2 regions of the Faecalibacterium longum genome follow, and region 2 is predicted to be linked to the other one. Evidence: predicted binding sites of a transcription regulator. Region 2 holds the regulator's gene; the other holds the start of a gene.
The links. Region 2 encodes Rex, which represses fermentation and respiration genes when NADH is low (regulators of the CRP and FNR family bind a similar motif). Its sites were predicted from a motif close to ATTGTTAANNNNTTAACAAT; they were not measured.
Positions count from the first base shown of each region.

Region 1: fucO (lactaldehyde reductase) is a predicted target of Rex. The motif match lies at 3,726-3,745, and genes of this name have one in related genera.

Region 1 is NZ_JBBNIH010000162.1:69,423-75,150, reverse strand. Features, by position in the region: gene hisS (histidine--tRNA ligase) at 1-850, shown strand, start outside; gene AAAU26_RS11050 (putative ABC transporter permease) at 928-2,217, opposite strand; gene fucO (lactaldehyde reductase) at 2,509-3,657, opposite strand; gene AAAU26_RS11040 (alanine/glycine:cation symporter family protein) at 3,876-5,276, opposite strand; gene AAAU26_RS11035 (AAA family ATPase) at 5,519-5,728, shown strand, end outside.
Region 2 is NZ_JBBNIH010000157.1:44,324-50,051, reverse strand. Features, by position in the region: gene AAAU26_RS10095 (DNA translocase FtsK) at 1-2,362, opposite strand, end outside; gene AAAU26_RS10090 (ClpP family protease) at 2,495-3,181, opposite strand; gene AAAU26_RS10085 (redox-sensing transcriptional repressor Rex) at 3,445-4,086, shown strand; gene AAAU26_RS10080 (thymidine kinase) at 4,165-4,767, shown strand; gene AAAU26_RS10075 (ABC transporter substrate-binding protein) at 5,247-5,728, shown strand, end outside.

The DNA of each region.
Region 1 (5,728 bases), on a different contig from region 2:
GCGCGAGTTCGTCCAGTGCGACATCGACATTCTGGGCGACGAGAGCCCCAACGCCGAGGTCGAGCTCATCGACGTGACCACCCGCGCCCTGCTGGGCATCGGCTTCGACGGCTTCACCGTCAACATCAACGACCGCCGCATCCTGCGCGGGATGCTGGAGAGCATGGGCTTTGCCGCTGACACGCTGGATTCCGTCTGCATCACCTTCGACAAGATGGATAAGATCGGTGCCGACGGCGTGAAGGCTGAGCTTCTCGAGAAGCAGCTGCCCGAGAGCGCGGTCAACGCACTGGCCGACTTCATCGCCGCCGGCGAGGTGACGCTGGACGCTGTGGCCGCCCGCTGCGCAGACCCCGCCATCGCCGACGACCTCAAGTACGTCCTCGCTACTGCCAACGCCATGGCCGCAGGCCGCTATCAGGTGGCCTACTGCCCCAGCCTCGTGCGCGGTCAGGGCTACTACACCGGCATGGTCTTCGAAATCACCTGCCCGCAGTTCAGCGGCGCAGTCGCCGGCGGTGGCCGCTATGACAACATGGTGGGCAAGTTCCTCGGCACTCAGGTGCCGGCAGTCGGCTTCTCCATCGGCTTCGAGCGCGTCTGCGGCATCCTGCTCGAGCAGGGCTATCAGATCCCCGGCGCAAAGCAGAAGATCGCACTGCTCTATGGTAAGGACGCTGACTTCACCGCCGTCCTGAGCAAGGCCGCTGCCCTGCGCGATACCTACAACGTCACCGTCCTGCCTCAGGGCAAGAAGCTCGGCAAGCAGCTGGGCCAGCTGGAAGCAGCAGGCTTTGCCGGTGCCGCCTTCATGGACAAGGACGAGGTAAAGGTCTTTGCCGCTCAGTAAGGGCTGAACAAACCAAAAGCACTGCACTCCCCAAAAGTGGGCGGGTGCAGTGCTTTTTTGCGTTTATGGCTGCCGGGTCAGCCGGTTTTTTTGGCGTTGGGGTACACCCGCTCCATCCGGGCGTTGTCAAAATGTTCGTCGAGGAAGACGTCCAGCTGGTTCGCCGGGGCGAGGCCGCTGGTGCGGGCGTCGTACCGGGCCAGCGCCAGTGCCGAAAGCCCCATGTTCACGGCCATGAACACCGTCAGCACCACGGTCATCCAGGGCAGGATGTGCTTTTTCAGGTTTGCCATCAGCTTTGCAACGAGGGGGTAGCCGTACCGGATCCAGACCACCGCCGCGATGCCCCAGAAAAAGCAGTAGAGCAGATTGACACGGCCTCCCAGATTGAACTTGAAGCCGCTGTAGTCCCAGAAGATGACGCCGAACAGCAGTTCACCCACGGCGCTGCAGATATACTCATATGCGCCGCCCATCACGAAGCCGAACAGGAAGATGGAGCGGTCGCTCCGCTCCTCGCTGCCCCGCAGCAGGACCGCCGCCATGACCAGCGCCAGCCCCCACACCACGCTGAAGGGTCCCCACACGAGGCTCGAGCGGCTCATCCAGACGCCCGCCGTCACCCGGCAGAACAGCGTCTCCACCACGTCGCCGAGGAAAGCCCCGATGACAAAGAGCCAGACGAGGTCGCCGAAGCTCAGAGCCTTTTCTTTCTGAACAGTCGGCTCGGGCTGGACGATGGTCGGGTAAGCCCGCTGGATACGCTTTTCCACATGGGCGACGAGCCGCTGGCGCAGCTTGTCCGAGTGCTTTTCCAGCTCGAGGTTGAGCTGTTCCAGCCTCGGATGGCTGGCGGCGTACCGGTTGACGGCCAGCGCTGCGCCCAGCTGGTCGAGGACGGCCAGCGTCATCGCCGCCCAGACGCCGACATGCAGCAGCCAGCCCGGCAGCAGGGCGCAGAGCCGCAGCAGCAGGACGTTGCCCCACAGCACGCTTGCCATGCCCAGCAGGCCCCAGAGCACCGAGTATTGCAGGCAGACGTAGCCGTCCAGATTGAACTTTTTATCTGAGTAGTCCCACCAGCGGCGGCGGTGCATCCTCTCGAGCAGCTTGGCCGTCACCCACTCCACCACGGTGGCGTTGGCCGCACAGCCGAAGAAGAGGGCCACCGGCGTCGAGCGCAGGTCGGCAAAGCCCACCGCCATCAGCACAGCCGCCGTGCCGTAGACGAAGCAGAACGGGCCGGACGCCACGCCGCGGTTGACGAAGGCGCGGCCCTTGATGGTCGCCACCACCGTCTCGGCTACCCAGCCGAGGAACGAGTAGACCAGATAGATGACGCAGAGGGTATAAAAATTCAGCTCCATTGCGTGTTTCCTTTCCCATATAAACGGTTATAGGACTATTGTATGCAGTTTTGGCCGCGTCCGCAAGAGGGAGACGGGATTTTTACGCAAAAAGGCCGCTGTAAGAAACCTCTCCGTCAGCGCTAACGCGCTGCCACCTCCCCTAGCGAGGGGAGGCTTTGGCATGACGGATAGCCTTGCCTTTTCGCCAGAGGCTCCCCTCGGTAGGGGAGCTGTCGAGCGAATGCGAGACTGAGAGGTTATTTTACAGCGGCCTGTATTTTTTATAAGGGTAAATCGCTCCGACTCAGCTTACAGCTGGCTCTTGTACAGCTCCACGATCTCCTCCACGCTGGTGTCGCGGGGGTTGCCGGGACGGCAGGCGTCAGCATAAGCAGACTCGGCGAGGAACTGGATATCCTCTTCCTTCAGGATGCCGTTCAGGTTTGCAGGGATGCCCACGTCAGCGCTCAGCTGCTTGACAGCGGCGATGGTGGCATCTGCGGCCTGTGCGTCGTTCATCTCGTCGATGCCCTTCACGCCCATGGCCTTACCGACGGCACGATAGCGTTCACCGGCGACGGTCTTGTTGTACTCCAGACCGACGGGCAGCAGGATAGCGCAGGCCACGCCGTGGGGAGTGTCATACAGAGCGGACAGGCCGTGTGCCATGGAGTGGACGATGCCCAGACCCACGTTGGAGAAGCCCATGCCGGCGATGTACTGGCCCAGAGCCATGCCCTCACGGCCTTCCGGAGTGTTCTGGACAGCGCCGCGCAGGTTCTCGCTGATGAGCTTGATGGCTTCCAGATGGAACATATCGGAGATGGTGCAGTGGCCCTTGGTGATGTAGCCCTCGATGGCGTGGGTCAGAGCGTCCATGCCGGTGGCGGCAGTCAGACCCTTGGGCATGGAGGCCATCATATCGGGGTCAACCACAGCGATCTCGGGAATGTCGTTGGTATCGACGCAGACGAACTTTCGCTTCTTCTCGACATCGGTGATGACGTAGTTGATGGTGACTTCAGCGGCAGTACCGGCAGTGGTGGGGACCGCGATGGTAAAGACGGCGTGCTTCTTGGTGGGAGCGACGCCTTCCAGAGAGCGCACATCGGCGAACTCGGGGTTGTTGATGATGATGCCGATGGCCTTTGCGGTGTCCATGGAAGAGCCGCCGCCGATGGTCACGATGCAGTCAGCCTCTGCGGCCTTGAAAGCGGCCACGCCGTCCTGCACATTGGCGATGGTGGGGTTGGGCTTGATCTCACTGTAGACGGTGTAGGCGAAGCCTGCAGCGTCCAGCAGGTCGGTGACCTTCTTGGTGACGCCGAACTTGAGAAGGTCGGGGTCAGAGCAGACGAAAGCCTTCTTGTAGCCGCGGGCGGTCAGCTCGGGAACGATGTTCTCGATAGCGCCGTGACCATGATAAGAAATGGTATTCAGAACGATACGATCAGCCATTGGTAAAACCTCCTGATTTTGCGCCCCGCCGGGCGGCGGGACGACTCTCTTTGCTTTTACTTTACCACTTTGTTAAAATTTGTTCAATATCAATTCTTATGATTTCCATGAAATTTTTATACTTTTTTGAGTTTTTGCAGAGAAAGTAGACAAAACAAGAGGTTCGTTGACAGCAAAGCGCCCTCCGGCGCGGGCCGGAGGGCGCTTTGAATGATTCTTTACTTTCCTGCGCCCTCGCCCGCGAAGAACTCCTTCGTGAACTTTGCCACCGTGCCGGACAGCAGGAGCAGGGCCATGAGGTTCGGAATGCTCATCAGTCCGTTGAAGGTGTCGGCGATGCTCCACAGCAGGCCCAGATCGACCGTCGCGCCCAGAATGGACACGAAGGAGTAGACCACAAGGAAGGGGCCGACCACCTTGTCGGTGTGGAACAGGAACTCGATGCACCGGGAGCCGTAGAGGCCCCAGCCGATGATGGTGGAGAATGCAAAGCTGCAAAGCGCCACCGCCGTAAAGATGGACGACCAGCCGCCGTAGGTGGCCGTAAAGCCGGAGATGGTCAGTTCTGCGCCTGCCGCACTGCCATAGCCCACCGGCACGCCGCTGCAGAGGATGACCATGGCGGTCAGGGTGCAGATGACGATGGTGTCGGCGAAGACCTCGAAGATGCCGAACATCCCCTGCTTGACGGGCTTGCGGGTGTCGGCGCAGGCGTGGGCGATGGAGCCGGTGCCGAGGCCGGCCTCATTGGAGAAGATGCCGCGGGAAACGCCCTTCTGCATACTGAGGAAGATGCTGCCGATGGCACCGCCGGTGAAGGCCTGCGGGTCAAATGCACCGCCGACGATGGAGGCCAGCACCGCCGGGAAGCGCCGGTAGTTGATGACCACGACGCCCAGTGCCAGCACGACGTAGAACAACGCCATGAACGGCACCAGCTTCTCGGTCACGCTGCCGATGCGCTTGACGCCGCCCAGCAGCACCATAGCCACCATCATGGCCACCACCACGCCCACGACGAGGTTGACCGTGGGCAGGATGCTGTTCAGGCTGCTGCCGTAGGCCAGCAGGGCCGAGTCGATGGCTGTGACGATGGTGTTGACCTGGGTGGCGTTGCCGGTGCCGAAGACCGTCAGCACGCCGAACAGCGAGTACAGCACCGCGAGGAACTGCCACCGGCTGCCGAGGCCGTTTTTAATATAGTACATGGGGCCGCCCACCAGCTCGCCGTTTTTGTTCCGCTCGCGGAAATGCACGGCCAGCGTCACTTCGGAGAACTTGGTACACATGCCCAGCAGAGCCGAGCACCACATCCAGAACACCGCACCCGGCCCGCCGATGGCGATCGCGCCCGCCACACCGGCGATGTTGCCGGTGCCGACGGTAGCGGCCAGCGCCGTACACACTGCCTGGAACGGAGTCATCGCGCCGTCAGAGGCGTCCTTTTTGCGGAAGATGCGGCCAATGGTCGTTTTGATGGCATAGGGGAATTTCCGGAGCTGCAAAAAGCCTGTCCGCACACTGAGCAGCAGGCCCACGCCGATGATGCAGACCATCGCCGGGATGCCCCAGATAAAGCTGTTGACCGCCTGATTGACGGCTGTGATGGTTTCGAGCATACTTTTACGCCTTTCTTTTTCACTTTGACACAACGAAAATTATTTTATCGTATTTTAAGCGGCCTGTCAATTTACTTTGAACGCGAAATCTGCACGTCCCGGCTGAAAGTTTGTTAAAATAGCTTCACCTTTCTTCTTTGCCGCTTTTTTGCCCGTCAAAGCCCTACACAAACCGCGCGGGTTGTGCTATGATAAGGGTGAAATTTCGGTTTGGCACTGCCAACCGCAAGGAGATGTCATGGATGTCTGAAACATCTGCTCTAATGGATACGCTGCGGCAGGAAGGGGTCTCCCCCGACCTGCTGCGCGCTGTGGAAGAATACCGTACCGCCCACCCGCTGGCGGAGGCCCTGCGCCCCCGCATCCCCTCCCCTGCCTTCGTCTACTACGGCAGAGAGGTGTGGGAGCAGGCGCTGGCCGCCCTGCTCTGCGGCGAAAACCTGCTGCTGGCG
Region 2 (5,728 bases):
TGAGGCCGGTGATGACGTCCACGCTGGGGCGCTGGGTCGCCACGATGAGGTGCATACCGGCGGCGCGGGCCTTCTGGGCGATGCGGCAGATGGAGTCTTCGACATCCTTGCCGACGACCATCATCAAATCGGCCAGCTCGTCGATGATGATGGCGATATAGGGCATCTTCTCGAGGTTCGGGTCCGTTGCAGCCAGCTTATTGAAGGACTTGATGTCGCGGACGTTGTTCTCCGCGAAGAGGTGGTAGCGGCGCTCCATCTCCTGCACTGCGCCGCCCAGTGCGCCGGCCGCCTTGCGGGGCTCGGTGACGACGGGCATCAGCAGGTGGGGGATGCCGTTGTACTCAGCCAGCTCGACGACCTTGGGGTCGATGAGCAGGAGCTTGACGTCCTCGGGGCTGGAGCGGAACAACAGGCTCATGATGATGCTGTTGACACAGACCGATTTACCGCTGCCGGTGCTGCCCGCGATGAGCAGATGGGGCATCTTGCACAGGTCGGCCACCTGGGCCACACCGGCGATGTCCTTGCCCAGCGCAATGCCCATCGGCGAGGTCATCCGCAAAAAGCTCTGGCTCTCAAAGACGCTGCGGATGTAGACCGGCGTTTTCTTATGGTTCGGCACCTCGATGCCCACGGCAGGCTTGCCGGGGATGGGTGCCTCCATGCGGACATCGGCCACCGCCAGGTTCAGGGCGATGTCGTCCGCCAGCGAAGTGATGCGGCTTATCTTGACACCCGCCATGGGCTGGACTTCATACCGGGTGACCGACGGGCCGCGGGAAATATCCAGCACACGGGTGCGGACGCCGAAACTTTCCAGCGTGTCCACCAGCTTCTGGGCGTTGGCTTTCAGCTCGTCTTCCGCGCCGGAGTCGCTTTCCTCCGGGGCGCGCTCGAACAGCTCGATGGACGGGTACTGATACTGGAAGCTCTCCTCCGTCTCCGCCTCTTCGGCGGGGGCGTTCGCGGCCTGCTCCTCGGAGACAGCAGGCTTTTCCATGGCGGCTGCCACCAGCGTGTTGAGGTCTTTTTCCTCCACCGGGTCGCTGGTGATGCTGATCCAGCCGTCCTCATCCGGCTCAGAGCGGAACGCCACCGCATTCTCGGCGCTGACCGGCTGCGGGGCCGGTTCCGGAGTCGGGGTCAAATCATAGAGCGGGATGCCGAAAGAGAGCGGCGGCTCAGGTGCGGGCTGCTGTTCCGGCTCTTCTGCCGGGGCAGCGGGCGTGACGGTAGGTGTCACCGTCGGCTCGGGCTGGGCCGTGAAGAAGTCCTCAGCGGCAGTATCCACAGCGTCCGGGACGATGGGAGTCACGGTGGCGCGGATGGGCGCACGGCGGAGCGGGTCCATGCCGAAGGTGCCGCCGGGGCCGAGGATGATGGGCTCGATAGGCTCACTGCCGCCCTCGGTGACGGTGGTATGGTCAGGGCCTAAGTCAATATCAAAGGGCGCACGAGGCCGGGACTTTTCCACCTGTACGGGGGCAGGCTCGGGCTGAGGCGGGGTCTGCGCTTCCGGTGCGGGCGCAGGGGCAGGCTCCGCCTGTTCGCCGCCCTGCATCACCTGATGGCCCCAGTGGAAGACGCCAGCCAGCCAGCCGGGAGGCTGGATATGGAAGGCGGGCGCGGCAGGCTCTTCGCCGCCGTAGTAGTCCTCGCCTTCGCCCACTTCGTCTTCCGGCAGGTCGTCGTCATAGTCTTCATATTCCTCTGCCGCGGCCTCCTCAGCGGCGCGTTCTGCCAGACGCTCAGCCCGGCGGGCGGCATTCTGCTCGTGGACGGCAAGGCCCTTTTCGTGGACGCTGCCGCCCACGTTGCAGAGCCACTGCCAGCACTCGGCGGGCGTAACGTCAAAAATGTACAGACTGGCGCAGGCCGCCAGCGCCGCCATGACCAGATTGGCGGCGGGTCTGCCGCAGAGCAGCAGGAGCGTCCCGCCCAGCACAGCGCCCAGCGCACCGCCCGAGAGCCATGCGCTCATACCATTATGATAACAGGCGGCAGTCATCTGCGCGGCGGTCTGGTCGGTGGGGATGTCAGAAAAGACGATAACCGTGCCGCTGGCGAAGATGAGCCCCAGCACCAGCTTTGCGATATGGGGCAGAAGGTCTTCGCCCCGGGTGTAGAGGATGGCCAGATAGCACAGCGCTGCGCCCAGCACGAAACTTCCGCAGCCGAACACGCCGAACAGGACATCGTGCATCGTGCGCCAAGCCGAGCTGCCCGGCACGAAAGCCAGCGCCATGAGCACCAGCCCCGCAAACAGGGTGATGAGCCCCGCGGGCATCCGGTCCTGTGTCCGGTTCTTGCGGCGCGAGGCTGTGCTGCGCCCGGAGGTCTTGCGTTTTCTCTTTGCCATGTTTCCTAAAACCCGTTCCTTATTTTATATCATGAAGCAGGGCGCGCTCAGGGCGGCTCTGTCGGTGACGATGGAAGAATTTCGATACTACTCGATTCTTTCATTGTACCACGGGAAAAGTCAAATGGCAATTTATTTCCCCTCGATTTCTCGGTAGAGCCATGCCAGCGCGTCCGACAGCCCGCCCAGCTCGTCGATAAGCTTTTCCCGCACGGCTTTTCGGCCATCCAGCACGGTACCCACGTCCATGACCAGCTCGCCCGTGCGCATCATCAGCTCGGTGTACCGCTTCTCCGAGATGCCGCTGTGGGACGCCACGAAGCCGGTGATGCGCTCCTGCATCTGCTCGAACCAGCGCATGGTCTGGGGCACGCCCAGTATCATGCCGGAATGGCGGACGGGGTGGACCGTCATGGTGGCAGTAGGCACGATGAAGCTCCGCTGGGCGCTGACGGCCAGCGGGATGCCGATGGAGTGGCCCCCGCCCAGCACCACCGCCGCACTGGGCTTGGAGATGCTGGCGATGAGCTCCGCCAGCGCAAGCCCCGCCTCCACATCCCCGCCCACCGTATTGAGCAGGACCAGCAGGCCCTCGATGGCGGGGTCCTCCTGCACGGCCACCAGCTGGGGGATGACGTGCTCATACTTGGTGGTCTTCTGGCCCTGAGGCGCTTCCACATGGCCCTCCACCTGCCCGATGACCGTCAGGCAGTGGATGGCGTGAGCTCCCCGGGTACGGTAAACGCTGCCCATATCCTCGATCTGCTCTTTTTCCAGCCGCTGCTGCTCCACGGGGATGTTCTTCTCTTCTTGTGACATTCTGCGTATCCTCCTTTTTGCTTCATTTCAGCTTGTCCGGCATTCCTGCCGGTTATACTTCGGCAAAGATTTCTTTTCTTTCTCAAAAAAATGTGCCAAATGGTTTGACATTCTGTCTTCGCGCTGTATACTTTATACTAGAGATAAGATTGTCAAATATGTATCATTATTGTACAAGAAAGTACAAATCTTTTGCCGGAGCACTCTGCCGCTGCGCACTTCTCCCCGGCAATGCTGCGGATAAAAAGAAAGGAGACCCCCCTATGAACACTCCCGGCAAAGCTTCTCTGCCCGTCATCAAGCGCCTGCCCAAATACTATCGCTACCTGCGCACCCTGAAGAACGACGGCATCACCAGCATCTCGTCCCGTGAGCTGGCCGCCCAGATGGGTACCACTGCCTCTCAGGTGCGGCAGGACTTCAACTGCATCGGCGACGTGAATGGCCGTCAGGGCATCGGCTACTCGGTGGAGAACCTGCTGAGCATCCTTGAGCATCTGCTCTTTGGCAACGGCGACCTCCTGCCCACCATCCTTATTGGCTGCGGCCGTCTGGGCAAGGCTGTGAGCCGCTTCATCACCACCGACACCAACGGCTACAAGCTCATCGCCGCCTTCGACAATGCCCCCGACGAGGTAGGCAAAGAGATCAACGGCATCCAGATTTTACACATTGATGAGCTGGAAGCTTTCTGCGCCGAGCACCACCCCGAGGTGGCTGTGCTCTGTCTGCCCCGCAGCGGCGCAGAGGAGATCAGCGGCCGTCTGGTGGCTCTGGGCATTCAGGGCTTCTGGAACTTCTCCCACTACGATCTGTCTGTCTCCTACCCCGACGTGGTGGTGGAGAACGTCCACCTCGGCGACAGCCTGATGAGCCTGGGCTATCGGCTGCGCAATCAGGACTGAGCACATACTATCAATAATACAGGCCCTCTCCGTCAGGCTTTGGCTGAGAGAGTCCTTTCATGAGGAGACTTTTTCGACATGGCAAAGCTTTATTTCCGTTACGGCGCAATGAACAGCGGCAAGAGCACCGCGCTGATGCAGGTGGCCCACAACTACGAGGAGCAGGGGATGCGGGTGCTCATCCTCAAGCCGAAGGTGGACACCAAGGGCAGCGGCGACCTCGTGAGCCGTCTGGGCGTCCGCCGCCCTGCCGACCTGCTGGTGCCGCCGGACATGGACCTGGTGGAGGCCGTCCGGGCCGCCAGCAGCGAGGGTCGGCCTCTGGCCTGTGTGCTCTGTGACGAGAGCCAGTTCCTCACTGCCGAGCAGGCCGAGCAGCTGTTCATGGTGACGGTAGAGCTGAACATCCCCGTCATCTGCTACGGCCTGCGCTCCGACTTCTCCCTCAAGGGCTTCCCCGGCTCCACCCGGCTTCTGGAGCTGGCCCACACCATCGAGGAGATGAAGACCATCTGCACCTGCGGCCGCAAGGCCACCTGCAACTGCCGCAAGGTCAACGGCCGCTTCGTCTTTGAGGGCGAACAGGTAGCCATCGACCTTGAGAACGACGTCCAGTACGTCAGCATGTGTCCCCAGTGCTATTTCCGGGAGCGCAGCGCCTTCTACGCCGCCCGCCGGTGACTCTTTTTCCTGATTTTATGCCGTCCGCACGCCGGACGGCATTTTTGTATCTTTTCTGCATCCGTGATATATCAGTCGCGCCCCAATTCGCGCGTTTTTTGCACTATTGATATATCAGCTCAGGGTCGGAACTTTCTGTTATCGTCGCTTTTGATGTATACAACGCTCTTTCAACAAATTCTGCCTCGGCTACAAAATTCTTGCAATTCAGGCCAATCTTCTCCTGTTGCATCCCAGTTTTCTATGCAAATCGTTGAAGTATACAAGTTGCACAGTTTTTCGGTCCAAGTTTATTCATTATGGCAATGACGTCAAAACCGGGCAAAAAATAAGCGCAATATTTGTACGTTTTCTGCCGTTATCACTACAATTTGCATCTTTCTTTTTTTTCTTGCCTTTGGTATCATATTTGTATACAACGGATGCTTTGCAGAGGCATCCATGCAAGAAGATGTTTTCTACATAGGAGGAGAACGAAAATGAGCAAGGCAATTTCTCGTCGTGACTTTCTGAAGGTCTCTGGCGCTGTGGGTGCTGCCGGCCTGCTGGCCGCCTGCGGCGGCTCCAGCAACACTGGTTCTACCGCCACTTCCACCGCTGCTTCTTCCGCAGCAGCTTCTGTGGCCGGTCTGTCTTCTGACCCCGTCACCCTGACCATGAGCTGGTGGGGCGGCGAGTCCCGTCACAATGCTTACCAGGAGGCCATCAAGGCTTTCTCTGCTGAGCACAGCACCATCACCGTCAACCCCACCTTCGCTGCATGGTCCGGCTGGGAGGACACCATGTCCACCAAGTTCGCAGGCGGCGTCGCTGAGGATGTCTGCCAGATCAACTGGAACTGGCTGTACAACTACTCCAAGAGCGGCCAGACCTTCATCGACCTGAACAGCGTCTCCGACTATCTGGACCTGACCCAGTGGGACGAGGCCAAGCTGGCTGCCTGCAACGTGGCAAACGCCCA